4 regions of the Paenibacillus sp. Y930 genome follow, and region 2 is predicted to be linked to each of the others. Evidence: predicted binding sites of a transcription regulator. Region 2 holds the regulator's gene; each other region holds the start of a gene.
What was found. Region 2 encodes Rex, which represses fermentation and respiration genes when NADH is low (regulators of the CRP and FNR family bind a similar motif). Its sites were predicted from a motif close to TTGTGAAATATTTCACAA; they were not measured.
Positions count from the first base shown of each region.

Region 1: the regulator Rex is predicted to act here: its motif matches at 1,936-1,953, upstream of adhE (bifunctional acetaldehyde-CoA/alcohol dehydrogenase).
Region 3: the regulator Rex is predicted to act here: its motif matches at 1,984-2,001, upstream of AC1TO5_RS11955 (helical membrane plugin domain-containing protein).
Region 4: the regulator Rex is predicted to act here: its motif matches at 2,519-2,536, upstream of ric (iron-sulfur cluster repair di-iron protein).

Region 1 covers NZ_JBXCIX010000002.1:832,903-837,252, reverse strand. Annotated here, with positions in the region: gene AC1TO5_RS09030 (response regulator transcription factor) at 1-288, opposite strand, end outside; gene AC1TO5_RS09025 (GAF domain-containing protein) at 405-857, opposite strand; gene AC1TO5_RS09020 (Crp/Fnr family transcriptional regulator) at 1,025-1,786, shown strand; gene adhE (bifunctional acetaldehyde-CoA/alcohol dehydrogenase) at 2,032-4,350, shown strand, end outside.
Region 2 covers NZ_JBXCIX010000004.1:500,544-504,893, reverse strand. Annotated here, with positions in the region: gene AC1TO5_RS14735 (hypothetical protein) at 1-323, opposite strand, end outside; gene AC1TO5_RS14730 (hypothetical protein) at 603-1,130, opposite strand; gene AC1TO5_RS14725 (amidohydrolase) at 1,132-2,427, opposite strand; gene AC1TO5_RS14720 (redox-sensing transcriptional repressor Rex) at 2,420-3,064, opposite strand; gene dinG (ATP-dependent DNA helicase DinG) at 3,069-4,350, opposite strand, start outside.
Region 3 covers NZ_JBXCIX010000003.1:687,742-692,091, forward strand. Annotated here, with positions in the region: gene AC1TO5_RS11950 (choice-of-anchor Q domain-containing protein) at 1-1,366, opposite strand, end outside; gene AC1TO5_RS11955 (helical membrane plugin domain-containing protein) at 2,106-2,531, shown strand; gene AC1TO5_RS11960 (NAD(P)/FAD-dependent oxidoreductase) at 2,573-3,763, shown strand; gene AC1TO5_RS11965 (glycoside hydrolase family 5 protein) at 3,905-4,350, opposite strand, start outside.
Region 4 covers NZ_JBXCIX010000001.1:1,139,857-1,144,206, reverse strand. Annotated here, with positions in the region: gene AC1TO5_RS05435 (sensor histidine kinase) at 1-1,034, shown strand, start outside; gene AC1TO5_RS05430 (response regulator transcription factor) at 1,071-1,718, shown strand; gene AC1TO5_RS05425 (hemerythrin domain-containing protein) at 1,780-2,301, shown strand; gene ric (iron-sulfur cluster repair di-iron protein) at 2,593-3,291, shown strand; gene AC1TO5_RS05415 (nitrate/nitrite transporter) at 3,522-4,350, shown strand, end outside.

The sequences.
Region 1 (4,350 bases), on a different contig from region 2:
CTTAATCGCTTGGAACAAATATTGCTCATCATCGTGCATCGTAAGTATAAGAATATTGACTTGTGGCAGCAGCTTTTTCAACTCAGCAGACGCCGTCATTCCATCCTTGCCATGCGGCATACTGAGATCCATTAGTACAACATTGGGCAGATGCTTACTCGCTAGCGCAATCGCTTCATCACCCTCTGAAGCTTCACCTACAACTTCTATGTCATAACGACCATGTAATAGCATCGATAGACCTGATCGAACAACTGCGTGATCATCACATATAAGAAGCCTAATCATCTATACAACCCTTTCATCACGTCATTTTCTACATTTATTATAACGGTAAACATGAATGTTTACAGCAAAATGTACGAATTCCGTAAAATTCTAGAAGGGAATGTAAGGGATTAGGCTTAATAATGATTGTTATCTATATAATGGGCGCAATAATCGGTAAGCTCATGTACAACTTCAGCCCCAGCTTCAACTTGCTGAGCATCATAATTTCCTTCATAACGTTTACCTATTAATATAGCACCATTAATTTGATGCTGATCCAATGTAATCGGCCATACTGCTGCATGGAGCAGTTTCTCTGTCAGCATAATCGATTCACCCAAGTCAAAGATTTCATGCTTGGCTGCTCGGGATTGTAAAAAACTTCCTGTACGTAATACTTCGCCTGTCAGACCGAGATTGATCTGCTGTCGAATTCGCTGCGTGCGATTGCTTACACTACCGTACACGGGATACCAGTGGAGCTTTCTAGTTGCTCGATCTAGAACTCCAATAGCTGTTAGATCGCTTTTTGTACGCTTTAACAATTGTTGTAGCTTTTCTTCTACAATAATTTGAGTTGGAGTCATAAACCTGCTCCTTTCCGACTAGTTACCTCTATATCATACCAGCGAATAGGTCAAGTGTATGTTAGGGAGATACCTTAAACCGATGTAGGGCATTCCCCGATATTAAGTATTGTCATAACAACGTATAGTATAAATATAGAAACCGCACCAGAAAGGATGAGGCTTAGATGAGTATTTACTACGATACAGAAACAACTAAAGCGAAAAGACCGAGTAACAATTATAGACCAGGTTCTCTAAGCACTGTGTTTACAGATGAGCAACTCGACCTTCTTGCTTCAGTCATGCATACCAAAAAATACTCTGCTGGCACGCACCTATTCTGGGAAGGCGATGATGCGAATGCAGTGTATTGGATATTAAAAGGTCGCGTTAAACTGCGCAAATCTGCTTCGGACGGCAAAGATCTTCTACTATCTATTCTACAACCTGATGATATGATTGCCGACATTGATGCTTGGGACACGACCCATCGTTATACTGCCGAAACGATAGATCAAGTAGAAGTAGGGATTATTCCTAGATTGCAGCTTGAAATGCTAATGGTCAAATACGGAGATTTTGCTTATCGATATGCGATGTGGATGGGGCTTATCCAACGCAAAACAGAATCTAAGCTACGTGATCTACTAATGGGTGGAAAAAACGGTGCGCTTGCATCTACACTTATCCGTCTATGCAACAGCTTTGGCGAGAAGCAAGCCAATCAGCACATTCATATTGATATAAAATTAACGAACAATGAGCTCGCAGAATTAGTAGGAACAACGAGGGAAGGTATTAATCGCTTGCTTGCTTCCATGAAAAGAGATGGGATCATATGCAGTGAAAGTACTGGCTACTTGAAAGTAACTAATCTTGATGCTTTGAAGGATATGGCTGGTTGTCCCATATGCCCTACTTGTCCGAAAGAAATATGCCGACTATAAATGGCTATGCAAAAGCTCACTTTTGCATTACCTCTATACGAAAGAGTACTCAATGAATCTTTAATTTAGATCCGTGGAGCTGCTCTTTTTTTGCATAAGAAAAAATTTTCTCATAGACTATAAATTAATCCCCCCCCCCCTCATAAACTTTGTGATATTTAGCACATCACTTCACGCTTATCTACTCTACAATGGATTTATTATCATCGTCATAAAAGTATGAACAGGTTAAGGAGTGATGAGCTATGGCATTACATGAGTCGAAGCTCCAACATTTCAATAAAGATGATCTTCATATTCAGCTAAGTATTGAGCGTGCAGCTATAGCCGCCGAGCAATTTAGTACGATGAACCAGGAACAAATCGACGAGATTGTTCAGCATATGGCGCTTGCAGGCATTGGTCGCCATATGGAACTGGCAAAACTTGAGCTGGACGAGACAAAACGTGGTGTATTCGAAGATAAAATCATAAAAAATATGAATGCCACGGAAAGCATATATCATCAATTGAAATATATGAAAACAGTTGGAGAAATTGAAAATAATCCATATGAGCAATACAAAGTCATTGCTGAACCAATTGGCACCCTTGTTACGTTAATTACAGAAGTTTCACCTGTTGCAACTACATTATTTCAATGTTTAGTAGCGGTGAAAACACGTAATCCAATTATCTTTGTATTTCAAAAAGAAGTGACACGTTGTGGCATTGAAGCCGTTCAAAGTGTTCGAGATGCAGCTATTCTTTCCGGTGCACCCGCCTTCTGTATTCAATGGGTGGATCATTCTACTCATGCAGCAACACTCACGCTTATGTCTCATGAAAACGTTGCCTTAGTCATTTCTAATGGGGATAACGATTTACTGCAGACCGCCAAGCAGTTAGGGAAATCGACATTAAGTGTTTCCTATGGAAACGTTCCTTGCTATATTGAGCGCACAGCAGATTTGAAACAGGCGATTACAGATCTAATATTGTCTAAAAATTTTGACAATAGCATGATGTTTACTTCAGAACAAGCACTTCTCGTCGATCAACAAATTTATAATCAAGTCGTACGAATGATGAAAGTACTAGGCTGTTACTTCCTTAATGAAGAGGAAAGCAATACGCTAATGAACCATATTTTCAATGAGCAAGGTAATCTCAAAGCTAATTATATTGGCAAATCAGCGCTTGATATTGCCCAGGCGATTGAGCTAGATATACCTGAGGATACAAAGCTATTAATTGTTCCACAAGAACAGGTTGGTGCAGCCTTTCCCTTCTCAGCAGTAAAAGCTTGTCCAATTCTTGCACTCTACATTGTAGAAGATGCCGATATGGCTATAACACTCGCCCAGCAGCTTATAGCGCTAGGTCACGGGAAGCATTCGGCGATTATTCATAGTCATAATGAACCTATTATTCAGAAATTCAGCCAACAATTATCAAGTAATCGTGTCATAGTTAATGCACCATCCATTCAAGCGGCGATGAATAATCAAGAGCGCGAGCAGTCACCATTCGCATCATTCGGCTACCAATCATCAAGTAATCATCAGCGAATGAATATGGAGCTCCTTCATCTTAAACATGTATCTAATCGCAATGTCGATATGCAATGGTTCAAAATACCACCGAAGCTATATTTTTCAGCTGGTGCGACACAGTATTTAACAAAAATGCCTAATATACATCGGATTATCATCATTACGGATCAGCGTATGGAGCAGCTTGGATATGTTGATAAAGTTCAATACTTCCTACGCAAACGTAGTGAACCTGTACAAATCGAGATTTTTGCCAAAGTAGAACATGAGCCTACGATCGATATCGTGATGCAAGGTACGGAGCGGATGAATGCCTTTCAACCAGACTGTATTATTGCACTAGGAGGGGGTTCTGCAATCGATGCTGCCAAAGCGATGTGGTTATTTTATGAAAGTCCAGAAACAAGCTTTGATACGATTAAAATGAAATTTATGAACATTCGTAATCGAGTATATAAATATCCAACACTAGGTAAACGAGCAAAGCTTGTTGCTATTCCGACAACATCAGGTACTGGATCTGAAGTAACCTCCTTCGCTACGATTACCGATGTTAGAAAAGGGCATTCCAAATATCCGCTAGCAGATTATGAATTGATACCTGATGTCGCGATTATCGACTCTGAATATACAGCTTCACTCTCACCTACAGTCATTGGTGATACTGGCATGGATGTACTAACACATGCGATTGAAGCTTATGTTTCGATTATGGCCAATGATTTCAGCGATGGGCTAGCTATTAAAGCGATTCAGCTTGTCATAGAGAATTTAGAAAAATCCCATGCAATAGCTAATCCTGTTGCGCGTGAAAAAATGCATAATGCATCAACGATTGCAGGCATGGCGTTCTCCAACGCATTTCTTGGGATCTGTCATAGCCTTTCCCATAAATTCAGTGCGGAATTTCAATTGCCGCATGGTCGAGTCAATGCAATTCTGTTGCCTCATATTATTCGTTACAATGCTTCTCGACCGACAAAATTTCAAAATTTCTCCAACTATAAACATTTCCAAGCAGATATACGC
Region 2 (4,350 bases):
CAAAGTGAATCTAACTCTCGTTGCTCTTGCTTAGTAAGAGAAATCGTAACAAGATTAGACTTATAAGAATGTTGGGTCATAATTAGTTCTATTTCATGAACGGCTTCTTCCAAAGTAACATTAGGAAGCGGCGCAATCTCAATAAAGACACGATCTCCGTCTTCTACAATTGGTAACGTCACTTCTGAAAATTGAGCCTGCTTAAGTTGATTTTCTAATGGTTTTTGCTGAGCTACATACTGATAAGTAAATCCACCAGTAACTACAACTATAATCGTAACTATAAATGCGATAATCATTGGCTTTAGCTTAAAATTTTGCAATTAGTCCACCTCAATTATCAATTTTTAACTACAATGAAAGTTCAAAATATGGGCTTTCAGAACCGAGAAGATGGAGCGCTACTTGAGAAAGGCGGAAGCGCAAGTGTACATTAGTAAGTACACGCGAACCGTACTTTCCAAGTTCGCTTCATATTCGACGCGAATACGCTACAACGCACTACTTCGTTATCAAAGTCCATTTTTTGAACTACCTTTATAGCAATTAGTATATCATCTTTGCTATACGAATTAATTGCATAAATAAAGGAAACGAGATCGTTATGATCTCGTTTCCTTAGGAATTGTATATTCATCTATTAAAGTTCCATCGCTCATTGCATAGAAGGCATAGATAATATAATTGCTATCATCCTCGCCATAATGAACTTCCCACGCTAGCTGATTTGCCAAATATGCTTCCTTTATCGTAACGTTTTTTGCAGTTGGCTTAGATGATTGTAGCTTTTGTAAGACAACTTCAGATGAAACAATAGCGTTCGTATTCGCTGAGGCTAATATGTTATTATCTTGCCATACCGCATACTGCTCTTGTCCATCCAATGTTTCCGCCAGCACTATCCAATACTGCTCTTCCCATATATATTTTTCAAGATAATTTTCAGTGGAAAGATCATATTGCTGAGCAAGACTTGCACGGACTTCATCTTTTTCATTCCAACGATCCATCTGGATATTACGATAAAACATAACGAGTAACACAATAATAACAATGAAAAGCAATATACTGAAAGCTATCCATTTGCGTGGCGTCATCCAAGGGGATCGTTTCTTTTCAATGGCTCTCATCTTATTTCAACAGACGCTCAAAGCTAGCTTGCGCCTCGTAGCGAACTTTCTCCTCATCCATTGTAAGTAGCTTTCTATTACTAACAACTTGCTTACCATCAATCCATACATGAGCTACATCACGACCATTAGCTGCATAGACAAGATGAGAAATAAGATCAGTACGTGGGAAGAAATGTGGTTGATCGATATTAATTGCAATAAAGTCAGCTTTTTTTCCAACTTCAAGCGTACCGATTTGCGAGTTCCAGATGGCTTCGGCACCCATTGACGTTCCAAGCTGCAGAGCTGTATAAGCAGGAACTACAGTCGGATCACCTGACACTCCTTTATGAAGCAATGCAGCAGCTCTTATTTCTTGGAATAGATCTAAGTTATTATTACTTGCAACACCATCAGTACCAAGCGAAAGCTTCACACCAGCTTTCAATAGTTCCGGTACTCTTGCTACACCACTTGCTAGCTTTAAGTTACTAATCGGATTATGAGAAATTGATGCACCTCTTGCTGCTAACAGTTCAATTTCTTCATCCGTTAGATGAACAGCATGCGCTAATAATGCTGGACGTGAGAAGAAGCCTAGCTCATCCAGATGCGCAACTGGACGTTTTCCGTACTCATCTACATTCTGCTGCACTTCAGCTTTCGTCTCTGACATATGAGTATGTAACGGCAAATTCAGATCATGTGCAGCTTGTACAATACGAGCGATATAATCTGGAGGGCAAGTATAAGGTGAATGCGGCGAAAGCATTGTAGATATTCTTCCATTACCTTGACCATTCCATTGTTTTGCAAATGAAATTGCATCTTCTAATTTGGCTGTTTGTACTTCAGGTGGACAAAGTCCGATGACTCCTCTAGTAAGAAAAGCACGAATACCTGCTTGCACCGAAGCTTCAGCGACTTGATCCATGCGATCATACATATCTACAAATGTTGTTGTACCACTTAGCAGCATTTCAGCAATCGCAAGATTACTTCCTGCCCGTGTATCTTGATCAACATATTTTTCTTCCATCGGCCACATTTTTTCTTGTAGCCACACTTGTAAGTTCAAATCATCTGAGAAACCGCGAAGTAATGTCATCGCTGCATGACCATGTGTATTCACTAAACCAGGCATGAACACTAATCCTTTACCATCTACACGCTCGGCATCTGCTATATCTACTGGTCGATCTGCACCAATATATGTGATGACATCATCTGTTACGATCATATGCCCACTTAACACTTCAGGTATTGCACCTGCCATCGTAACGAACAAACCGTTTTCAACCCATATCTTACTCATCGTCGGCCACCTCTTTATTATTCAAATAGTAAGCTAAGCTCAATAATTCCTTCGTAAAATCAGCATATTGGATCCGAACATGATCTGGCACACGTAATATTGTTGGAGCAAAATTAAGAATACCTTCGATTCTTGTTTCAGTTAATTGATTAGCAACATTTTGTGCTTCAGAAGCAGGTACAGTAATAATACCAATACGAATATTAAGTTCATCGATCGTTTTCGCTAATTCAGACATCGGCTGAACGGTTAAGTTATTAATTTTTGAACCCTCTTTATTTTCAACATTATCAAATACAGCAACAATTTGCATGTTATCATTACTGTACTTGTTATAATTACATAATGCATGCCCTAGGTTACCAGCACCGATCAAAGCTACATTAATAGTCTGATTAATTTTAAGTATATGACGTATTTTATCAATCAAGTAATCTACTTCATATCCTATTCCTTTACGTCCGAAATCACCGAAGTAAGCAAGGTCTTTTCGAATTTGTGCTGGATTGAGGTCTAATCGATTACCGAGATCTTGTGAGGAAACCGTCCCAATTTCACGACTTTTCAATTCATGAAGTACTTGCAAATAGATAGGTAATCTTCTAACAACAGCTTCAGAAATTTTTGTTTGCTTCATCCGTTCAATCCTCCTTTAACCACTCTTCCATCCGCTTGGCCATCTGACTTGTATGCATCGTCTCGATTTTCGGAGCAGGTAATGAATATAAAAAATGTTTACCATAATAAGCTTCAATTACTCTAGTATCATATATGATTACAATCCCTTTGTCAGTAGCTGTACGAACTAACCTACCAAAGCCTTGCTTAAAGCGAATGACTGCTTGCGGGATCGATAATTTCATAAATGGATTTTTCTTCTGCTTCACTAGCAATTCCGACTTCGCCTCAACAAGTGGATGATTAGGTGGTTGGAATGGCAGTCGCACAATCGCAAGACATTGCAACGCTTCTCCAGGAATATCTACGCCTTCCCAAAAGCTGCTTGTACCGAGCAACACCGATGCTTGATTTTGCAAAAATCTACGCGTTAATTTCGTGCGATTATTACTATCAACACCTTGTCCAAGCACTTGAATATTGCTACCTTGCAGCGTTGCTTTCAGCGGATCATATACTTGCTTTAACAATCGATATGAAGTGAATAAGATCAGCATTTTCCCACCGAGTGTCTGTGCACTTTCCGCTAATGAGCCTACTAATTTATCCAAATATGCCGCGTCAACATGAGCACCCTTCAAGACAGGGAAATCACGCGGGATAATAACTAAAGCCTGCTCACGATAATTAAAAGGTGAATCAAGCATGACTGCTTTTAACCGATTGGTGTTTTCATATGACGATAATCCAAGCTGCTCGGCAATATATTCAAAATTTTTCTGAATAGATAATGTAGCAGATGTCATAACGACAGTATCCTTCACTTCAAATAAATATTTTTTCAACAATCCGCTTACATCGACTGGGGCAGAATAAAGCTGTAATGATCTGAACTTATACGCTTGCGTTCCTTCCATCCAGTACACATAATCTTCCTGTTCAAGCTTCATAAACATCCGCAATTCGTCTTTGATTCTATTCAAATCACGTAATATACCATTCAAATCAATGAGAATGCTTTGCAAGCCTGTATCCTCATCAAGTCTTTCCTTCACTTCATTCGAAAGCTTTTCAATTGATTTAATAAATCGCGACAGTAATACATGGAAATTGTTTTCCACTTCCATCGCTTCGTTCCATTCATGCGGCAGCTTATGTCGATCTAATCGCAGCACCATACTTGCTGTACCAACAGATTCTACCTCATTACTTTGCATCGCATCGGAACTAACAATACTATAGAGCCATTCGAACAACTTATCCCAATGCTCTTTCATATCTTGAAGCTGTGGATAGGCACTATCG
Region 3 (4,350 bases), on a different contig from region 2:
CTGCAAATATGGAATGCACATCTCTTTTTGTCGCGGCTACATACTGTTCGAATGAGTTATATTTGGTCCCATTCACTCTCCAATGATTAGAAATAGCTCCCGATACATAATACATATTATAATCTACAAAATTCCCGTTATTTCCTGTTCGATTATCATAGAAAAATGGCGTCATTGAGTCTGCATAAAATATGTTATTGTGATAAGAATTATTTGTCACTTGATTTTGGAATGTAATTTCTCCATCACCAGTTTTAAGAGTGTTATTGAAATAGAATGTATTGTTCATAATAATATTATTAGATGCAGCGCCGTTTTTTGTAGACGATCCGCCCATAATAAGTCCTGATTGATGATTATTATAAATGTAATTATTCCTTACGACGATGTTACTCGTCGTTTTATTGAATTTCTCGCTCGCAATCTCTATACCATAATTATTATTGTATACTTCGTTACGTTCGATGATTGTATTTGTCCCGCCATCAACATAAATTGCTGCTGCAGCGCGGACCCCTCGATAGGCCGGGTTAGTAATTGTATCGACACTATGCACGATATTGTCGCTTACTACCCCATTTCTTGCTTGGTCAATACATGGACTTGAACAAGTACCATAATGACCCGCTACATCAATCCCAATATTGTTCACGTTGTATATAAGATTGTTCGAAATCGTAAATCCATCTACATTACCAACAACAGTTACTGTTTCACTTGATCCAAGTATTAAGTCATGAATTTTATTACCTGAAATTGTAATGTTCTTTATTGCTTGAGCTCCATTACCATATACAATAATACCGTTTGCATTGCCTTTTACATTATAATTTGCAATATCGTGCAAATGGTTATTCATAATATAAAGATTGGATCCACTCTTTGTTACTTTTATACCAGCCAAATACTTCGAAGAACTATCGGATACTAGTCCAGTTAGCTCAAAACCATCGAACACAACATAATGTGAATTGGTGAACTGAACAATATGTGAAATATCTGGTACGTTAGATACATCAATAACCGGTAGTTCCCCAGGATAAGCCTGGAACGTAATATGTCCTGCACTTGCTGAACCAGAGCTAGTAATTGTAATAGCTTCTTCATATATGCCATCACGTACTAGTACAGTTTCCCCTGCTTTCATCGTATCTGCTGCATACTGAATGGTACGCCATGGTGTGTCGACAGACCCATCATTATCATTCGAACCGCTTGTTGAGACATAAAATACTTTACCAGGGAAATGATCCGTTGAGCTGGCGCCTATTGGTAGGTACGTAAATAAAATCATAACACTTAGAAATGAAAGAAAACTGAATTTCACTCTTTTTATGATCCTCACATGCTTTTCCTGTGTATTCATAGCAAAGAGCAGCCCCCTCCGTATTTAATTTGGCCCCGTATAACAATCGCTACAGCCATTGTCTACAAGAGTTTTCATTCCATATTTTGAGTTTAACATTAAGAATATGGTATGAAAATGGACAAACGTATAACGAAGGGAATTTAATTCTCTAGCCTTATTTGCTACATTTTACCACATGATTATTTAGCATAGATAGTCATTTGTTAATTAACTGCGACTTTTTACACTCTTATTGTTAATAATATGTAACGATTTTGCATATACTATCGTCGACTTCAGGATAATTTCACTTGAACAATGACCTTCTCATCACTTAGGATGTGCCAAAAGTCATCTCCTTTCCTAATATGAAACGATTATTCAATTCTTGATGAATTTGGAGCAGTTCCGTGAATTACAAGTAATAACGAGAAATATTGTGTAAGTATAGAGACGATTTCATAATATTAGGCTATAATATAAATAACAACTTAAGCCCTTTTGGATTTCGATTCTATTTTCACTCATTTTTCGTTATAGGCAATTGCAATTTAGCATTTGCTAATTTCGTGTGAGCAAAGTTAGAATCTGTTAGATTGCTTATAAATAGCAGTCATGTCACATACTTTCGAGTTAGGTGAAATTTATCACAATACTTTCATCCAAGCACGTAGTATAATTAAAACAAGAAATCTGGAATCGCTTCATGCCGATCATTAATCGGTCAAAAGTAGTTCTATTCAAAGGAGACCTGGATATGTCAGAAACAAACACACAAGCGCAATCTGAAGCGGTAACTCCGAGTCAACAGCAGCAAGCTCTACTTGAGCAATTGTTGCAGCCGGAAGTACAAGCATCACTTTCTACTTTAGTAGAACAATTGCCAAAGTTAACCGAATTAGTAAGTTGCTTAACAAAGTCTTACGATGTCACTAAAACTTTAGCTACTGATGAAGTTTTCAAAAATGACATCATAAGCGCGACTACAGAAATTGTTGGTCCAGTTATTGAAGGCGCAAGATCAATGGCAATCAATGCGATTGAAGCTAAAGATCGCGCTGCAACAAGTCAAGAAGTTATTGGTATTTTCGGACTTATGAAAATGCTTAAAGACCCTCAAGCACAAAAAATGTTCCGTTTTATTAATGCATACCTTGAAGTGAGCAACGAACGTTCCAAATAAAATAATTGAATTAATCTAAAGTAATGGACGGAGGACTAGCTATGTCTAAACACATTGTCATATTGGGTGCAGGTTACGGTGGCGTACTTACTGCTCAAACTGTTCGCAAATACATGGACAAAAGTCAAGCAAAAGTAACGGTAATCAACCAATTCGCAACACATCAAATTATTACGGAACTACATCGCCTAGCTGGCGGTACTTTAAATGAAGAGGCTATTGCTATTCCTTTAAAGAAAATTTTCGAAGGTCTTGACGTTAACTTGAAAATTTCTAAAGTTGAATCTTTCTCTGTTGAAAACAAAGAAATTAAACTTGCTGATGGCACTACTCTTTCTTACGATGCTCTAGTAGTAAGTCTTGGTAGCCAAACTGGTTACTTCGGTATCCCTGGTCTTGAAGAAAACAGTATGGTTCTGAAATCAGTTAATGACGCTAACCAAATTTACAAACATATCGAAGACCGTATTAAAGCTTATGCTAAAACTAAAAACGAAGCTGATGCTACAATCGTTATTGGCGGTGGCGGTCTTACAGGTGTTGAGCTTGTTGGTGAAATTGCGGATAACTTCCCTAAAATCGCGAAACAATATGGCTTAAGCGCTAAAGATCTTAAAATTAAGTTGATCGAAGCAGGACCGAAAATTCTTCCTGTTCTTCCAGATCATTTGATCGAGCGTGCGACAGAAAGCTTAGCCGCTCGTGGTGTAGAGTTCATCACTGGCGTTCCTGTTACTGGCGTTGTTGGTAACAAAATCGAGCTTAAAACTGGCGAAACAATTGAAGCTAATACATTCGTATGGACTGGTGGCGTAGCTGCTCTTCCAGTAGTAGCTGATTCTGGTCTTGAATGTGACCGCGGTAAAGCTGCTGTTAACGAATTCCTACAATCCAAATCACATGCTGATGTATTCGTAGTTGGTGACTCTGCGCTTGCTTTCCCTGCTGACGGCGGACGCCCTCATGCTCCAACTGCACAAAATGCTTGGCAAATGGGTGAGTTGGTAGGCTTCAATCTTTATGCTTACTTCAATGGTAAGGCTATGGATGAATTCCACCCAGTTAACTCTGGTACTCTTGCATCACTTGGTCGTAAAGACGCAGTTGCAACTGTAGGTGCTAGCAACACTGCACTTAAAGGTATTTCTGCAACATTGATGAAAGAAGCAAGTAACATTCGTTACCTGTCTCACATCCACTCTCTACGTACAGCAGTTCATACTAAGCTGTAGTAGTTATATGGAAGACCGTCTTATTATTAATAAGGCGGTCTTTTTGTTACTCAAATTGATTTTCAGGAACAAAAAAAGACTGACGAGAAGCCCAAAGTTATTTGAGCTTCTCGTCAGTCCGGAACTTCGAAAAGAGGGCTTTTACTGTGAAGCGCTCACCAAAGCCTTAACAATTTTCGGATAATACCATCTCATTGCAAATCTATCGTATAAACCATAGTTACTTAATGCTCCTGCTTTATTTGCATAATTGCCATCATCCCACCAAAATACCGTTATATTTTTCTCTCTAGCGGTAGATACTAAAAACTTTGCATATTTAATTCTATCTGCTTGAGAACTTTTGTGATTCATTCCGGACTCACCTATGATTACAGGTATTCCTTTACTAACAAAGCTTTTACTCAATCGCTCTACTACAGCCAATATTCCTTTCTGACTAGAACCATAATAATGAACTTGTACAATTAATCTATGTTTTATTTTATCCTTCGGTAAGACAAAATTCTTAATTTCTTGTTCCTCTGCGCTTGCCGCATAAGTATTAACAATTAAACATCTTTGAGCATTATTCCCGCCAGTACTTC
Region 4 (4,350 bases), on a different contig from region 2:
AGAGCTTATTTCACAACAGTTCGGAAGCAATGTTTTTTTTCGATGCACAAGGAATAATGATTGGTATGAACCCTGCCGCTGAGTATATATTGGATCCCAATGTGCTTGAAAAAATACAAACGAGAGAAGACAATACATTTTGTATTGCATGTAGGGGCTACACGAGTGAAGAGGAACTTATGACTTGTATGAAATGCTACTTATCTGATCCGATGGCAGATCGTACTTCATTCCAAATATATCTCGAGACAAAAAGTAAAGAGAACGTTCCATTTTCAGCAAGTTTTCAAATCATTGATCCCGATTCAGGTACCCACGTTTTGATGCTTCGTGACTTGACCAATCAACTAGTAACGCAAGAGTCGCTTTATCGAAATAAGATGATGAAAAGTATTATTAAAGCGCAAGAGGATGAACGGAAACGTATCTCTCGTGAATTACATGATAGTGTAGCACAAGAACTATTAAGCTCGCTTGTCGATTTGCGGCTTTTAAAATATTTAGAGATTCAAGATAATGTTTTGCAAAAGATTTGTCAAACTGAAGCCTCCCTTGCTCGACTACTGGAGCAAATTCGTAATCTTTCCGTTGAGCTTCGACCAGCATCATTAGATGATTTAGGATTAGAAGCCGCATTTCGCTCACATTTTAAGTGGATTACAAAAAATTATGGTGTGCTCGTTCAATTTGTTGCAGAATTACATGGTTCACGCTACAACAATGAAATTGAAACTGTCGTGTACCGGATTTGTCAGGAAACGATTTTGAATGCATTAAAATATGCAAATGTTGATGAAATCAGTGTTCGTCTTTTTGAATCTAAGCAAAATTTAGAATTAATTGTTGCCGATCAAGGAATTGGCTTTAATATTAATATGAGAGATTCACGAGGAACGGGACTTGGCTTTTATGGTATGAGAGAACGTGCTGAACTTGTAAACGGACAGCTTACGATTGCTTCGGAGTTAGGAAAGGGGACAACGGTACATTTACATATCCCAATCCTTCAGCCTCATTCGGATCGTGAATGTTGACCTTCTGGACCGACATTGAAATGGAGGGAATACGAAGTGAAAATTGTAATCGCAGATGACCACGCTGTCGTGAGAAGCGGTTTTGCCATGATTCTTAACTATCAAAATGATATGGAGGTTGTAGCCACTGCAGCAGATGGAATTGAGGCCTATAAAATGGTAGCAAGGCATCAACCAGATATTTTGCTGATGGATTTGAGTATGCCGCCTGGAGAAAGTGGATTGATTGCTACTGCAAAAATCAACGAAGATTTCCCTAATACGAAAATAGTGATCTTAACGATGTTTGATGACGAGGAGTATTTGTTTCATGTGCTTAAAAAGGGTGCAAGAGGCTATGTATTAAAAAATTCGCCGGATGAAGAATTGGTAACAGCGATGCGGATGGTTTATCAAGGCGGTATCTATATTCATCCGAAGATGGCAAATTCGCTCGTCCGTGAATTTGTAAACAAATATCAAACAACGGATGAAAGTGATCCATTTCAAATACTGACAACGCGTGAAATTGAAATTTTGCCACTTGTTGCTAAAGGATATGGAAATAAAGAAATTGCAGAGATGCTCTTTATATCCGTAAAAACTGTGGAATCTTACAAAGCGAAATTGATGGAAAAGTTGAATTTAAAAACGCGACCTGAGCTAGTAGAATATGCATTAAAAAAGAAACTACTAGATTTTTGAACGAACTAAAAGATCGCGTAGCATTGAAAGTGAAATCATTTCAAGGAAGGGTTGGAGTTAAATGTCTGGAAATCCGTTTCAAAGCACCGTACCAGCTATGCGTATACTTGAAAATGAGCATCGTTATTTATCATATTTGATGCATGAATGGCATACGATTGTGTTGAATTTACAAAATTATAAGTATGGTATTGAGCAGGCCAGACAGGAGTTTACACGGCTGCGACAGCTCATTGATGTTTTCAAGGTTACATTCGAACAACATACTAAAAAGGAAGAACGTTTTTTCTTTCCATTACTCGGCCAGTTTATCGGTTATGAGCAAGGTCCACTCGTGTCAATCGAGCATGAGCATGGAGAAATTACGGCATATTTGGATCATTTTCTCTATCATTCAGCCGGCGAGCATAGTTATAGCTTGAGTGAAATGTCTACTATTTCGCGCGATGCCGGGGAAGCATTTGAAATTTTGACCATTCACTTTGTGAAGGAAGAATCAATACTATTTCCTATGACTGTGCAAGTCATGAACGAAGCAGATCAGCATGCATTGTCACAGCAATTACATACATTGATCATTTGACGATTAGAGGAAGTTCAAAACATTCACTTGTGATCACGATGATTAGGCTAACGTAGCGTAATCGACATCGAATATAAAGCGAACTTGGGAAGTACGGTTCGCGTGTACCAACTACGTACACTTGCGCTTCCGCCTTCCTCAAGTAGCGCTTCATCTTCTCGGTGCTGACAAGCGAATGTTTTGAACCTTATTGGAATAGGAAGTTCAAAACATTCACTTGTGATTACAATCACAACCCGGACTATATATCTTCGTTACAATGTAATTAGTGACCAGAAGGAGGAATAAAGCATGATCCAAATTACACTAGAGACCCAAGTTTCAGATATCGCAACAGCATTACCTAAAAGTACGGATTTGTTTAGAAATTTACGTATTGACTTTTGCTGTGGTGGGAAAGTATCTTTGCAGAAAGCGGCAGAAGCTCGTAATCTTGATCCGGCGGAAGTACTCGATCTAATTAAAGAGGTAGAGGAGAAGAGTGAACGTCGCGAAAGTATGGCGCCTGCTTCATTCGGAGAAAAGACGTTAATTGCTTATATTCAAGAAAAGTATCATGAAGAGTTAGAAAGAGAATTACCAGCACTTACACCATATATAACAAAAGTTGCTCGCGTTCATGGAGATGGCCATCCGCATTTACTACGTGTCCAAGAAATATTCAAAAAATTACGCGATGAACTGCTTGAACATACAGCGGATGAGGATGAAAATGTGTTTCCGCTTATTCTAGAATTTTTGAAGAATCCGTCGGCAGTGTTGAAAGAACAAGTAAGACCACATATTTTTGAACTAGAGGAAGAACATGAAAATGCAGGGCGATTATTAAATGAACTTCGTGACATTACCAATAATTTCACACCTCCTGATGAGGCGTGTGGGACATACCGAACAGTATATGCACGTTTGGAACAACTTGAAAAAGATACATTTGAACATGTCCATCTCGAAAATAATGTGCTATTTGAACGTGTACGCGCAAATATGTGATAAGTTTTGTGTTTTGAACAAAAGTCCCGGGCTGGCTCCATTTTGAGCAGTCCGGGACTTTTTGATTGCAAAAAAACAATGTTAAGCTGCTTATTTAGAAGTATAGGGAATTTACGGTCATGAACAGGGGAGTCCCCCTATTAAAATTGGTCGAAAAGATGCGATATAGTATAGATATGGGAAGGGGAACCCAGCTTTATTCATTCACTAACCAAGAAAAGGTGATGTGTTTGATTAGAAAAGTACAATTGCCATTACAGACTTTGAATCTAGTCGTTGGCTTTGCAGTTTGGGTTATTATTTCTTCTTTATTGCCATTTATGAGTGAGGATATTGATATACCTGTCAGCCAAATTGCAATTATTACGGCGCTGCCTGTTGTTTTAGGTTCAATATTGCGAATTCCTTTTGGCTACTATGCGAATATCATCGGGGCTCGACTCGTTTTTCTAATAAGTTTTATAGCGTTGCTCTTTCCTGTTTATTATATTAGTGAAGCTTCTACTACGACAGATTTAATTATTGGAGGCCTCTTTCTTGGTATCGGCGGCTCTATTTTTTCTGTTGGTGTCACTTCATTGCCGAAATATTATCCGAAAGAACGCCACGGTTTAGTCAATGGTATTTATGGATTAGGCAATTTGGGTACGGCAGTGACAACGTTCTCAGCACCGTTAGTAGCGACTGCGTTAGGCTGGTCGGTAGCTGTAAAATTATATTTAATTATATTGCTTGTATTTGCTGCATTGAATTTTATATGGGGGGATCGCAAAGAAGTTCGAGTGAAAACGCCAATTATGGATCAAATCAAAGGGGTTTATAAAAACGAAAAACTTTGGTTATTCTCTCTGCTATATTTTATTACCTTTGGCTCGTTTGTTGCCTTTACAGTATATTTACCCAATTTTCTTGTCTCGAACTTCGAACTATCAAAAGTAGATGCGGGCATGCGAACAGCTGGATTTATTGGAATAGCCACATTTATGAGGCCTGTCGGTGGCTGGCTCGCGGATCGCTTCAATGCTTTATACTTACTCATTGGTATATTCTCGCTGTTTA